One region of the Brevibacillus sp. DP1.3A genome, then DNA from elsewhere that is predicted to be linked to it. Evidence: riboswitches for the same ligand, from Rfam matches in the RefSeq annotation. Region 1 holds a riboswitch; the other holds the start of a gene.
What was found. A riboswitch is a leader RNA that binds a small molecule or an ion and turns the genes downstream of it on or off. The one in region 1 is predicted to bind S-adenosylmethionine.
Positions count from the first base shown of each region.

Region 2: it holds a riboswitch for S-adenosylmethionine, as region 1 does, so the genes downstream of both, HP399_RS28770 (homocysteine synthase) here and HP399_RS11465 (aminotransferase class I/II-fold pyridoxal phosphate-dependent enzyme) in region 1, are expected to answer to the same signal.

Region 1 is NZ_CP085876.1:2,487,394-2,494,903, reverse strand. Features, by position in the region: gene HP399_RS11475 (YhcN/YlaJ family sporulation lipoprotein) at 1-55, shown strand, start outside; gene HP399_RS11470 (trans-sulfuration enzyme family protein) at 79-1,266, opposite strand; gene HP399_RS11465 (aminotransferase class I/II-fold pyridoxal phosphate-dependent enzyme) at 1,263-2,426, opposite strand; SAM riboswitch class I at 2,521-2,640, opposite strand; gene HP399_RS11460 (pyridoxamine 5'-phosphate oxidase family protein) at 2,715-3,173, opposite strand; gene HP399_RS11455 (DUF5665 domain-containing protein) at 3,312-3,653, shown strand; gene HP399_RS11450 (hypothetical protein) at 3,663-5,048, opposite strand; gene HP399_RS11445 (hypothetical protein) at 5,239-5,514, opposite strand; gene HP399_RS11440 (YlaH-like family protein) at 5,525-5,851, opposite strand; gene HP399_RS11435 (glutathione peroxidase) at 6,080-6,553, shown strand; gene typA (translational GTPase TypA) at 6,621-7,510, opposite strand, start outside.
Region 2 is NZ_CP085876.1:6,210,379-6,217,888, forward strand. Features, by position in the region: gene HP399_RS28730 (SDR family oxidoreductase) at 1-542, opposite strand, end outside; gene HP399_RS28735 (BrxA/BrxB family bacilliredoxin) at 661-1,089, opposite strand; gene rnjA (ribonuclease J1) at 1,169-2,839, opposite strand; gene HP399_RS28745 (hypothetical protein) at 2,956-3,336, opposite strand; gene HP399_RS28750 (hypothetical protein) at 3,374-3,661, opposite strand; gene HP399_RS28755 (YqzG/YhdC family protein) at 3,729-4,103, shown strand; gene HP399_RS28760 (SCO family protein) at 4,100-4,726, opposite strand; gene HP399_RS28765 (rhodanese-like domain-containing protein) at 4,807-5,118, opposite strand; SAM riboswitch class I at 5,430-5,536, shown strand; gene HP399_RS28770 (homocysteine synthase) at 5,627-6,931, shown strand; gene HP399_RS28775 (ArsR/SmtB family transcription factor) at 7,089-7,510, shown strand, end outside.

The DNA.
Region 1 (7,510 bases):
CAAAGAGCCGCAAGGACAAAACAAGATCAACGCAAATCGTACAGGAACACCTTAAAAGAAAAGAGGTATCCCCCGAATTTAAGCCCGGGAGAATACCTCTTTTTCTTTATGGACGGGTGCTTCAGATGGCAAATGATCCAAAGCTTGCTTCAAATCTGCCACCAAGTCATCGAAATCCTCCAAACCAGCTGACAGCCTGATCAAACCATCTGTAATTCCCCTTGCAGCTCTTTCCTCAACAGGCATCGCTGCATGTGACATCGTAGCTGGGTAGGAGAGAATCGTTTCCACTGCCCCGAGGCTAACAGCCACAATCGGCAATTTTACGCGATCAAACAACGCTTTTGCTCGCTCGCGGCTCCCTACATCAAAAGAAAGAACAGCCCCATGACCAGTCGCTTGTTGTGTTTGAATCAGGTGACCAGGATGATCCTCCAGTCCTGTATAGTAGACTCGGCTTACCTCTGGATGCGAAGACAACCAGTCAGCCAAGCTCGCGGCTGTTTTCGTACTGACATCCAATCGGGCCTTCAATGTTTTGAGCCCACGCATCACGAGCCAGCAGTCCTGCACACCCAAAATCGCTCCCATGCCATTCTGGATAAAGTAGAGCTGCTCCCCTAACGCAGCTTCTCTGGTCACAGCCAGACCTGCCACGACGTCGCTATGCCCTCCGATAAACTTCGTTGCACTATGAATGACCACATCTGCGCCAAGCTCCAATGGCCGCTGGTAATACGGTGTAAGGAATGTATTATCGACAATGACGAGCAAGCCGTGCTCCTTCGCGATACGAGAAACCGCTGCAATATCTGTCACCTTTAAGGTGGGATTGGAGGGGGTCTCCAGGTAAACCCCTTTCGTTGCCGGTGTAATGGCCGCACGAACGGCTTCTGTATCTGTTGCATCCACGAACGTAACGGAGATGCCCATTCTCGACAATACCTTGGTCAAAAACCGAAACGTGCCACCGTATACATCTTCCGCCACTACTACATGGTCTCCAGCTGAAAACAACATGAACACGCTGGAAATGGCAGCCATGCCAGATGAGAACGCGAAACCACGTGCGCCTCCCTCCAGAGACGCAATGGCTTCCTCCAAAGCCTGCCTGGTCGGATTGCCTGATCTGGCATAATCGAATGTACCTGGCTGATCGATATCAGCCTGATGAAACGTGGAAGCCTGATAAATTGGAACCGACGACGCACCTGTGAACGGGTCAATGCAAGTCGAACCGTGGAGGAGCTTGGTTGCAAAATTCATCGTACACTCCCCCCTACGACCAAACTAGCATTCAAGGCCTGAAACAAATCGGCTACGACATCATCTGGATGCTCGATGCCAACCGACAGTCGCAACAATCGATCACAAACACCGACATGCTCTCTGACTTCTTGCGGGATATCGGCGTGAGTCTGCGTCGCCGGATACGTACACAATGACTCGACACCACCCAGACTTTCTGCAAAGGACACGATTTGCAGATTTTGCAGGAACAATCCCACCTGCTCTGCATCACGTACGCGGAACGATACCATCCCACTATGCCCAGTCGCTTGATTCACCTGGATCTCATGTCCCGGATGCTCTGGCAGACCTGGATAAAATACCTCCGCCACTGCCGGATGCTCACGCAACTTTTCCGCTACAATCAAGGCATTGGATTGGTGGCGCTCCATCCGCAATGCCAATGTTTTCATCCCGCGAACGAGAAGCCAACAATCTTGCGGTCCAAGTACAGCACCGATTGAATTGTGCAAAAACCGGATTTTTTCCGACAACTCTTCTCCTTTTGTTACGATGAGTCCCGCCAGCACATCGTTATGTCCTGCCAAATACTTGGTTGCACTATGTAGGACGATATCTGCACCAAGCTCTAGTGGGCGTTGACAATACGGGGTTAAGAATGTGTTGTCTACAATCGTTAGGAGCCCGTGCTGTTTCGCCAATTGTGTTACTGCTCGAATATCAGTAATCTGCATGAGCGGATTGGTTGGCGTCTCGACGAAGATGGCCTTTGTATCCGGGCGAATCGCATCATTGAGTGCACGAATGTCACGCAAATCCACGTACGAAAACGTCAGACCGTAACGAGAGAGCACTTGCTCGAACAATCGATAGGTTCCCCCGTACAGATCGAGTGAAACGATCAGATGATCCCCTTGGGAAAACAAACCCATGACAGTATGAACAGCAGCCATTCCTGAGGCGCAAGCAAATCCTGCATCCCCTGATTCCGCTTCAGCGATAGTCTCCTCCAAAATGGTGCGAGTAGGATTAGCTGTGCGTGTATAATCATATCCAGTGCTCTGACCCAAGGCAGGATGGCGATAAGCCGTTGCATAGTAAACAGGAAAGCTCACCGCCCCTGTTTTTTCGTCTCTGCCTACGCCCGCCTGAATCAATTTCGTTTCCATTTTCATGTCTGTTTCTCTCCCTCCAATTGTGTACGAGGGCATCAAAAAAGCCCCCTTTCCTCTGAAAGAAGGCTTTGTTTACGTCACCGTAAGCAAATCCTTCTCATCTTTCAGAGTTTGATAACTCTGCAGGAATTAGCACCATTATCTCCCTGTTAAAATACAGGTGATTGGTTGCCGGGCATCATCGGGCCAGTCCCTCCGCCGCTCTGGATAAGAAGATTGCTATTCAATTTGATTGACCCTAATACTAAAGGATCGGCAGGATTCTTGTCAACAATTTATTTCCACCCGTTAATTTGCATCTTTCAAGGCGGTCATAACTTGATTGTCCAGCTTCGCTGCCGCGTTTTTGTCATACGTCTTTTCATATTGTGGTTCTACGGAAATACGGGAACCGTAAAACATAATATCACGAACAGCCTCAATCTTGATTTCTGCCATGGCCAGCTTGAGCGGAACACCTTCCAGTCGGTCTGTTTTGACGACAGCACGACCATTAATGGCGAAAGACGAGCCGGCACCGATCAAATGCAGGACAACTTGCGGTTCCTTCGCAATATTAGCCAGAATACGTGAGCGATTATCCACGGCAAAACGAATCATATCGGCGCTGACAGCATACGTCCAGGACAAAGAGCTGAGCGATGGTGCCCCTGACTCATGGTCTACTGTGCCCAAGGTAACAAAACGCTCCTTTTGCAAGAGCTTGAATAAATCTTCGGAAAGAGATTGGGAAACAGTTTCAGCCATTTCAAAGCCTCCTAACAAACGTTTTGTACGTTCATTTTACCCTTCGCTTAGCTGATAGGCAAACGTTTCCTCTTCACCTTGATTCTGGTTGTCTTTTTCCCTAGACTGGTAGGTAACGATACCGAATGATGGAAGGGGATGGACAGCTTGTCGCCTACAGACCGCCTCATGCAGCAGATTGACCAAGTACTTGAAGAGCTTCAGGAAGTTCGGAAGGTAAATGAGCGGATGCATAAAATTGCGATGTTCCTGGAAGATATTCGACTAGCAGATGTGATCCAAAATTACACAGCCCCGCGCAAGCTGCTCTGGATCAATTTCCTCGCAGGTCTTGCCCGGGGTCTGGGGTTGACGATTGGTACTGCTATCGTTTTGGCTTTCCTCGGCTCCCTCTTGACGCAATTTCTTTCCATCCCCATTCTGGGGGATTACATCAGACAATTGGTGGAGTACGTCGAGACGTACAAGCAGCGACCTTAACGCTAGAGACTAGTCTCTGTCGTCACGATCATCATCGTCCTGGTCATTATCGTCAACATGATGTTTGTCGTGCTTTTTCCAATAGCCATACGCGTTGCCGTTGGGATGCTTATCTTTCTGCTTCCCTTTTTCTTTTTTCTTTTTGTCATCATCATCGTCTTTATCCTCGTCTGTTGGCTTCACAGGCTCTACAATGACTTTTGTGCTTAATGCAACGTCAGCTTTCTTAACCAGCTTATCGTCTTCATACAATGCGAATTGAATCGATTTAGCGCTAAAGGAATGGTTCTTGTACGACAACGTCAAAGAAAACTCACCTTTGTCATTCGGTTTAATCTCTTTTTTCTTCCCGTCAGGAGCGATCACAAACAATTCCGTATCGTCCTTTTTATTCCAGCCGCTTACTGTCCCCTTCACTTGAATGGACTTGGCGGCAGGATTGTTTACAGCAGTCGCCTTGATGGCATATACGGTCGCTTGATCCTTGTCAGGAGCGTTAACGATTTCTACCTGAACGGATTCGGAATCAACCTTCTTGCCATCCTCGTAAACCTCGATCAAGGCTTTTTGATCTTTTGCTGCTTGTACATCCTTTAGTGAAACGGTAAAGCTCCCTACACCATCCCACAGCTTTTTCACGTTTGCGTCTTTTTTCACGCCATTATAGGTGACAGTTACTTTGTCTGCCCCCTGCTTGACAATTCCTTTTACTTTTAGTTCCTTTTTCTTCGCGTCCAATACAGACATGGTATGGATGATCATTTCCTTATCTTCTTCTGCTTTTGGAACGATCTTTACCTTTTCGCTATCAACCAACTTGCTGCCTGCATAGGCACTTACGGTTACATACGGTTCATAGGATGCATCAGGAGCTTCAAAGCTGACCGTAAAAGAGTGCTCGTTGGTCGGCACGACTTCAATGATGTCGGAATTCGGCTTTTTCACAACCACTTTGGTGACATCCGAAGTCACAATCCCCTTTATGTACACCTTGTTATTTTCAGTCTTGGCATTTACACTCACGATTTCTTCATCATTGTCTGTTAGGCGCACTTCCAGCCAAATATCGCTGTAGTACTCATTGTAGATACGCTCCCACTCCGCTTTGTTTTCTTCCATAAACGTTTGGAGCTTCGTGTTCAAGTTGATTTCTTCTACAATGATGTACAAGTGGTCCGCTTGATTTTTCAAGAGCATGTTCAACGTGGTTGGATCATTTTGAGCAAGTTCTTTCAGATTGTAGCGTGTGACTTGCTTGCCCTCGTCATTCATGACTACCTTTGTGGCACTTGGACTAGCAATCGAGCTTGCATCGGCAAAAATTGGCGTCAAGCAGCCAAGAATACCTGCAGCTGTCACCACCGCTAATACGGGCTTGGTCATGTACTTTTTCAATGGTAGTTCCCCCTTCTAGTCTGCCAAAATCCCCCTGGTTGCTTGGGGCATGAATATTGACGGGAAATCATTTTCAAAAGTTGCATCACCCACGAAACCGCATCTTATTACCTATGAAATGCCCTTGATACAAAAAAACTCCCCCTAACTTCCGAATCATTTCGGTAAGTGGAGAAGAGTCTTTGTCCCGTTAGTTGCAGTTGTACTTCGGTTCACTTTCAATCGCGGCCAATAAAGCTTCGACTGATTCAGCAGGGTATCGCACTTCCATGGACTGTGAATCAGCGTTCCCAAATAGCACGTACCAGCTGCCTTCCTGACGATAGCCGATATCGCTCATTTGATGATCCTCTTGCAGCAATTGCAAGAAAAAAGCAGCTGTCTCCAAAGCAGAGCGATCTTCTGGTCGCGCATCGGCAACCACTTGAATTTGGAGCCAGTTAAAAAGTGCATCTTCACGCTTCACGCGGTTCTCCTCACTTTCGCCCAGTTTGCTCCGGCTTGATCCGTACCTTTACAATCACGAGAATCGCGATCGCCACCAGCATTGCACTTTTCACAGGTAGCTGCACATCCAAAATAGCGAATATGAGAGCTCCAGCAAATAAAAGGATGTACAAGAGTAAGGTTTTCAAAATAGGCATACGGATACGGGTAGCAAAGCCGAGATAATAGACAATAATTAATTCCACAAACAAAATCCAAGCCCGATATTTATCAGCCCATATGCGAAAGCTGTCATATGCTGTGAGCTGATCTGGATTAGTTGGCACATAGGTTGATGCGATTTGTATCCAGTCCATCACTTATCTCTCCTGTCTTCAAGCGGTGAAACTCCTACCGCTTCACATGCCTCATAGGCGGAATGAAGCGAATAGTCACTCCTTTTTTCTTAGGAAAACGCTATCTTTCTTACTTTATCAGGTGGTGGATTCTGTGTCAAAAAACGGTAGGCCCTTCCAGGTTGCTGGCATGAATTTCACCGTACATGCTATGATGAGGATATGTCAGTAGAAAAAGGTGGGAATAAGATGAGCTTGTATGATATTGCCGTCAAAACGATTTCCGGTGAAGAGAAGACATTGGCCGCCTTCAAAGGGCATGTCCTGCTAATCGTGAACGTCGCTAGCCAATGCGGCCTTACCCCTCAATACAAAGGGCTACAGGAGCTGCATGAGCGCTATCAGGATAAGGGTCTCGTCGTTCTCGGCTTCCCTTGCAACCAGTTCGCTGGACAAGAGCCAGGAACAGAAGAAGAAATCGCAACGTTTTGCGATCGAAATTACGGCGTGACGTTCCCGCTGTTTGCAAAGATCGATGTCAATGGTCCTGATACTCACCCGTTGTATCAGTACTTGAAGGAACATGCCCCGAGCGAAGAAAATCCAGATATCGAATGGAACTTCGCCAAATTCCTCGTGGATAAAGACGGTCATGTCGTAAAACGCATCAGTGCTCGTACTCAACCTGAAGAGCTCGTCTCTGATATTGAAAGTCTGTTGTAAGGACAGCCCAAACAAAAACGCCACTTCATCCCAAACAGGATCAAGTGGCGTTCTTTTCTTTTCTATCTTACGCTTGCGGTTGTGCTTCATAGCGTCTTTGCTTCTCATAGCGCTCACGATCTGATTTGTTCAGATATTTTTTGCGCAGACGAACGGATTGAGGTGTTACTTCGCACAGCTCATCGTCGTTCAGATATTCCAATGCCTCTTCCAAAGACAACATGCGAGGAGCCTTCATTTTGACAGTCTCATCCTTGGTCGCAGAACGTACGTTGGTCGCATGCTTTTCTTTACATACGTTAACAACAAGATCGTTGTCACGGTTATGCTCGCCCACGATCATGCCCTCGTATACTTCTGTACCTGGGTGAATGAACATCGTTCCGCGATCCTCTACGGACATCAAGCCGTACGTGGTAGCTGTTCCTGTCTCGTGGGAAATAAGTACCCCTGCGTGACGTCCTCCTACCGCTCCTGGTACAAGTGGACGATAGCTGTCAAAGGAGTGGTTGAGAATACCGTAACCGCGTGTAATCGTCAAGAACTCTGTACGATATCCGATCAAACCACGGGATGGAATAATGAATTCCAGACGAACTTGTCCGAAGCCGTTGTTGATCATGTTAACCATCTCGGCTTTACGTTGACCCAATGTCTCCATAACCGGCCCTGTGTATTCCTCAGGTACATCAATGATCAACAGCTCAGCCGGTTCCATTTTTTGTCCATCGATCATACGAATGATAACCTCAGGCTTGGACACACCCAGCTCAAAGCCTTCACGACGCATGTTCTCTACCAAGATGGACAAGTGCAATTCACCACGTCCAGAAACCACATACGCATCTGGCGAATCTGTTTCATCTACACGCAGAGATACATCTGTCTCCAGCTCAGACATCAGACGATCACGCAGCTTGCGGGAAGTCACGTGCTTACCTTCGCGACCAGCAAACG
Region 2 (7,510 bases), 2.9 Mb from region 1:
CCTCCTGGATCAAGCGCCACTGCTGCCATTCCCTCAGGCAATTCAGCTGCCAATGATTGCGTCAATCCTTCGATGGCGAACTTCGATGCGCAGTACGGCGATAAAAACGCTTCCCCGTTTCTTCCCCAGTATGAGCTGATATTTACGACGACTCCGCCATTTGCGCGCTGAACCATAGACGGTAAAAAGGCGCGAATTACATAGAAAACACCATTCACATTGATGTCCATCACTCTCGAAAACTCGCTTGCCGCAAGCCCAATGACTGGGCTGTTCCGGTTTATAATGGAGGCATTGTTAATCAACAAATCGGGAACGCCCACCTCGACTTTGATTTCCTCTGCCCACTTTTCCACCTGCTCCATTACCGAAACGTCGACGACAGAAAAATGATGCTGATCTCCGAATTGCTGACGCAGTCCTTGCACCTCTTTTTCCGAACGACCGCAGCCTGCAACCGCCCAGCCTGCTTCGTGAAAACGCTCGACCATCGCCCTACCCAAACCACGTGTCACACCTGTAATCACTACTAGCTTACTCATTCTCTCTCCCCCTCCATTATTATACTTATTAAACATTTTAGTATAATAAAAGAAGGAAATCAATCCCAGTACAAAAAAAGACGCCCGTTGCCGAGCGCCTCGCGATGTTTCGTACTTCTTATTTGTAAGTGTCGTAAGCGTTGGTCAACAGGCCAGCGATTGTTGCCAGTTCGTTGTTCTCGATCTGATGACGCTCGACCATGGTCATGATTTTACCATCTTTCATGATCGCGAAGGATGGGGAAGACGGTGCATAGCCTTCGAAATATTCGCGTGCTTTTGCAGTCGCTTCCTTGTCTTGACCTGCGAATACAGTGAAGATGTTATCCGGTTTTGTAGCGTGATTCAAGGAATGTACAACTGCTGGACGAGCGAGTCCTGCTGCGCAGCCACAAACCGAGTTCACGACAACAAGTGTCAGGCCTTTTGCATTTGGCAGTGCTTGCTCTACTTCTTCAGCAGTGCGAAGCTCTTGAAAACCGTTGCGAGTCAACTCATCGCGCATCGGTTGAATTACTTGGCTCATATATGCTTCATAAGACATCATTGGGCAACCTCTCCTTTATATCACGTATTCAACTTACTTACTATTATACCCCGACTGCGCCTACCCGAGAAAGCAGGAGCTACACTTCCATCAAAATGGTAAGAATCATTGGGTTACGGCCTGTTTTTTCGTAAATGAACGGCTTGATCACTTCATTAATCTGTGACTTCAGCTCAGACCATTCCTTGATTTTCTTATCCAATGCTTCCTGCAGACGCCCACGAACGAGCTGTGTCGCTTCCTGAATCAAGGATTCCGAACCGCGTACGTAAACGAAGCCGCGGCTCACGATATCTGGGCCCGTCAAAATTTTGAAGTTCTTCATATCGAGGCTGACAACCACGACCATCAAGCCATCCTCAGCCAAATGCTTGCGATCGCGCAGAACGATATTTCCGACGTCGCCGATACCACTGCCATCAATGAGGACAATCCCTGCTTGTACTTTGCTGAGCCACGCTTTTTCGCGGTTGCAATTCAGCACTTCGCCGTTGTCCATAATAAAGATGTTGCTCTCCTCGATCCCAACTTGTTGAGCCAGCTTGGAGTGAGTCTTGAGCATCCGGTATTCCCCGTGAATCGGGATGAAATATTTCGGACGAATGAAGTTGAGCATGAGCTTCAATTCTTCACTGCTGCCATGTCCAGATGCGTGGATGTCAAATGCATGACTCAATACCACGTTGGCACCTGCACGGTACAGCTTGTCTATCGTGCGACTGACGTTGATCGTGTTCCCAGGAATCGGGGATGCGGAAATGATAACCGTATCTTCTGGATAAATGGAAACTGTACGGTGCGATCCGGAAGCAATCCGGGTCAACGCTGCCATCGGCTCACCTTGACTACCCGTGCAAATAATCAGCACTTGGTTGTCCGCGTAGTTGTCGATGTGCTTAATATCAATCAACATGCCCTCTGGCATTTGGATGTAACCCAGCTCTTGTCCAATCAAGAAAACCTTTTCCATACTGCGACCAATAACCGCCACTTTGCGATTGCATTGCTCGGCAGCGTCTACCACTTGTTGCAGGCGATGCACGTTGGAAGCAAAGGTAGCCAGGATGATGCGTCCACGCGCTTTGCGTACCACATCGAGAATCCCTTCCCCTACCGTTCTCTCCGACATCGTAAATCCAGGACGCTCACTGTTCGTACTGTCGGACAAAAGCGCCAAGACGTCACCGCTCGCACCAATGCGTGCAATTTTTCCGTACTCCGTTGTTTGGCCAACTGGTGTCATGTCAAACTTGAAGTCACCCGTGTGAATGACCATTCCCTCAGGTGTATAGAGCACAACTCCCAGGGAATCCGGAATACTGTGGTTCGTACGGAAGAATGTCGCCTTCAGCTTGGCAAAAGGAATTTCCGTATCTTCCGAAATTGGAATCAGCTTCACTTCATTTTGCAAACGGTGCTCTTCCAGCTTCGCCTTGACCAAGCCCAGGGTCAGACGACCACCGTAAATCGGCACCTTGATTTGCCGTAAAATATAAGGAATCGCTCCGATGTGATCCTCATGTCCGTGCGTCAACAAAAGTGCTTTTATCTTATGCTGGTTGTCCTTCAGATAAGAAATATCCGGGATAACCAGATCAATACCAAACATTTCATTCTCGGGGAACTTTACCCCGCAGTCAATAATGATGATTTCGTCCTCATACTCGACGCAGTACATATTTTTTCCGATCTCGCCGAGGCCGCCCATCGCGAAAATCTTAACGTCGCTCACTCTCTTTCCTCCTAACATCGTCGTGCATGATTATGGGAACCCGAACCAAGCATGCCATTCTTATTATATCACAACGTAAGACGTTCGTTTCACCCAGTCTTGACTATTCCACACATTCATCTTCGGTCAATAATTTAATACTGATACTTCAAGTCGGTAACTCGTTCATCGGTAACGACACTTGCCCTCGCCCAAAAGTCATGCTTTTCATAGGAATCGCCCGTCCATACCTCCGTAATTTCTCCTGAAGAGAGCTTTAGTGGTACGGCTTCGATTTCTTTTAACACGGCGCCACTTTTGTTTTGCAATCGCAGTTTCAAGTCGATCTCCAACGGCTGATCCGACTGATTCCGTACCAGGATCAGACTTGTATACGGATACCCAGCACAATTTTTGGTACAGTCTTGTCTGCTGTATACGATGGCGAGATCAATCGGCTTCTCATTGTCCATCTTCGCCGCTTTCCACTGGTCTTTTGCTTTTTGTACGACGGTGACGTACTCCGCCTTTTTCAAAAAGGGCCCCATGCCTAAAAAAGCAGCAGCAAAAAAGCTAAACAAACCAAAAGCTGTGCATAGAAAAACGAGGTTCATTTTCCAAAACTGTTTTCTCATCATGATCAAAAAAACAAAATACCTCCAAGTCGGACTCCGTGGGTAACACCGGAATGCCATACTTCATTTGCCAATATACATTCGCAGCGAAGCAGCCTCCGTAAATCAATACGGCAGAAGCAATCGTGAGCCCCCATTTTTTCCAGAAAGGAGGCTTTTGAAAAATGACTGCAAGAACCCCCACCAAAATAGGAAGGCCAAATAAGGGAATGAGCAAGTAATGCATCGAAAACCTCCCGCATTTCATTGTCATTATTTTCTACGAATGATATTCCGAAAAGTCTTCAAAATACATGGCAAACCATTTCGAAAAGGAGAGGGATAAGCAAGTGCAAGCCGCTCGTCGCCTATATTGTTATCGGAACATGATGCCCCTTCTCTCCACTGTACTTTTCCTGTTCCTCTTTCAGCCGTTCCCTACCTATGCCCAGCCTCCCTATGCAAAATGGGGCAGGCTCGCGATGCAGGAGACGATGAAGCGATATCCAAACGCTCAAATTGTGGACTACCTGCATGTCGGACGAAAACAAAAAACGCCCACCACGTCGGAAGAGACGTTTAAGCTCTTGCTTCAAGAAGGCAATCGCAGGTGGGCGTTACTCATTCATATTGAATTCGTGAATCAGACAGAAGATGTCGTAAACATCTCCTATGAGGAGACTCGCTAGTCAGCGAGCTGTTCCATCTCTTTCATCATGACTTCCATGTCCATGTCAGCTGCCATCCCGTACGCGCGGCGCATGTTTCCATCTCCATCCACAAGGAACATGCGAGCCGTATGAGCATAAGAACCATCTGGCTGCTTCATGACCATCAGACCAAAATCCTTCGTCACTTTCTCTACAGCCTGAGCGTCCCCGCGCAGGAACTTCCAGCCGCTCTGATCTGCCTTGAACTTGGCTGCGTACTCCTGCAAGACTTCCGGCGTATCGTTATCAGGGTCAAAGGAAATGGAGATAAACTCTACTTTGTCTCCGAACAGTCCCTTTTCCTTCAACTGATCTTGCAGCTTGGCCATGTTGTACGTAGTAGCCGGACAAATATCCGGGCACTTGGTAAACATAAACTCCACCAGTCGTACTTTGCCAGCACTTTCATTAAATGTATAGGTTGTTCCGTCACTGTTGTCTAAGGTGAAATCCGCGATGGGCTTCAACACTTCGATCTTCTCTTCTGTCATGTACTTATAACCAAATACACCGACGATAGCCAAAAGGATAATACCAGCTAACACAGGAAACCAATGTTTTTTCATCGCAGATTCCTGCTGCAATTGTGTTCCTTCACTCACGGGTTGTTCCTCCCTGCTTGTCCCATGCGAGATGCCTCCTGATTACACACGGGAGGCATTCACACTGTTTCTATACCTTCTTACTGTTCCACTTCACCTGGCCATGCGAGCATGCCGCCAACCATATTCGCCACGTCATACCCTTGAGCACTCAAATACTCTGTAGCTGTATTGCTTCTGGCACCACTGCGGCAAACCATCACAATCGGAATGTTCTTATCCAGCTCATCGATACGGTGCGGCAAAAAGCCGAGTGGGATCAACTTAGCCTCTTTAATGTGACCTGCATTCCACTCATCTACTTCACGTACATCAATGACTTGCAGTTCCTCTTTGGCATCCAGCTTTTCCAACAGCTCTTGTGGTGTCATTTCCTTTACTCCATGGCTCATCGCTATTTATCCTCCTATATGTACGATCAGATCAGTTGTAACCACCTCCATGATATCACACGCTTTTTTACTTTTCTAACGCGAAGAGCACTTGGCTTCACGCTGCATCCATGCTCCCTATTTTCTACCATTATCTCCTATTTGGCTGCGACAGTAGCCACACGGGATGTGAACAGCTTGAGGCAAAAGCGTTACAAATTAATGGCATGAGTGAACAACTTTCATCTATATATACATAAAAACCTCCCTGATAACTTACTATTATGCGTTGACAGCAAGGGGATATTTTCATACAATTACGACAACAACTTTTCTCATCAAGAGCGGTGGAGGGACAGGCCCTACGAAACCCGGCAACCAGCAGACTAGCTGCATGGTGCCAATTCCTGCAGAATCCAGTGATTCTGAGAGATGAACACAAGCCCGTGCATGATCGGAGCCTTCTTCTTCTCAGGAGAATGCTCCGTTTTTTATTAGCCGATTTCCCATAGTAAAAGGAGAGATGGACATGTCCGATCAACAACAATGGAAGCCAGAAACACTTGCGGTACACGGTGGACAGGAGGTTGACCCTGTAACAGGCTCACGTGCTGTTCCGATCTATCAGACGACCTCCTACGTTTTCCGTGATACGGAGCATGCTGCCAACCTGTTTGGCTTAAAAGAGTTTGGGAATATCTATACACGCATCATGAATCCGACACAGGATGTGTTTGAGAAGCGTGTTGCCCTGCTCGAAGGTGGTGTAGGCGCACTCGCGACCGCATCCGGGCAAGCTGCCATTACATTCGCCATCTTAAATATTGCGCATGCAGGAGACGAGATCGTCGCTTCCAGCAGCCTCTACGGCGGTACCTACAACCTGTTCGCTCACACTCTTCCCCGCCTCGGGATCAAGGTTCATTTTGCTGATCAATCCAATCCGGAAAATTTCCGTGCCTATATCAATGAAAAGACAAAAGCCGTGTTTTGCGAGACGATCGGCAACCCGCGCATTGATGTCGCTGATATCGAGGCGATCGCCAATATTGCTCACGAAAATGGCGTGCCTTTGATCGTGGACAACACCTTCGCGACTCCGATTTTGTGCCGTCCTTTTGAACACGGGGCCGATATTATCGTGCACTCTACCACCAAATTCATCGGCGGCCACGGAACAGCAATTGGCGGTATTATCGTAGACTCAGGAAAATTTGACTGGAACAACGGAAAATTCCCAGGTCTGACTACACCAGACCCAAGCTACCATGGCGTCGTCTATACAGAGGCAGTCGGTCCACTCGCCTATATTATCAAGGCGCGCGTCCAGCTCCAACGCGATATCGGAGCGGCTGTCGCCCCAATCAACTCCTTCTTGTTCCTGCAAGGATTAGAAACACTGCATCTGCGCATCGAGCGGCATAGCCAGAACGCCTTGGCAGTAGCTCAATTCCTCACCAATCACTCTGCCGTAGAGTGGGTGAGCTATCCAGGGCTGGAGTCAGACTCCCAGCATGAATTGGCACAAAAATATTTGCCAAAAGGTGCTGGCGCGATCCTGACCTTTGGAATTCGCGGTGGCATTGAGGCAGGAAAAACATTGATCGAATCAGTGAAGCTGTTCTCCCATCTCGCAAATGTCGGGGACTCCAAGTCACTCATCATTCATCCAGCTAGCACAACACATCAGCAAATGACAGAAGAAGAGCAGGCAGCAGCCGGAGTGACTCCGGGACTCATTCGCCTCTCCGTCGGCACAGAATCGATCGACGATATCATCTCTGATCTGGAGCAAGCCTTGCAGCGTGCGTTGCAATTATCTACGGTAGGTTAACATACCTTTACAAGAAAAGAAGAATCACGTGATCTCTTTGGATAGAGGTTTGTGATTCTTCTTTTACTTTTTTATTTTCGTTCGAAAATAATTGAACTTTTCATTCGGTATTTTTATAATATTATCATTCAAGAAAATTTTGGGAGAGTGGATAGACGTGAAAGTTTTAAATATCGGAAGTGAACGGACAACATATCGCGTGGAGATCTCGTATTCTCCTTTATTCGAAGCAGCCTTGGGAATCGCTGCCGCTACCTACGATCAATTGCATCACACGATGGAACACCCTCCTGCCTACTGGCGTCAACTGTTGGACGAGCTGTCACCCTCTGTACGGCAAGAAGTCGACTATGCGAAGGAGCACAACACGTGGAAGACGCTTTTGCAACTGCTCGATCTTTGCCCTTTCACAGATGTGGATTCATTTCTCTCCTATGTCAGAGAGCTCTCAACAGAACAGCTCCGATATGAGGCCCTCCCTTATCTTGGTGAAAATATGCAGGAAGCACGTCGAAAGGCTGCACAAGGAAGCAAGGAGGATTGCACCGTTTTGCAGGAAGCGTGCCGTGCGCACCTCTT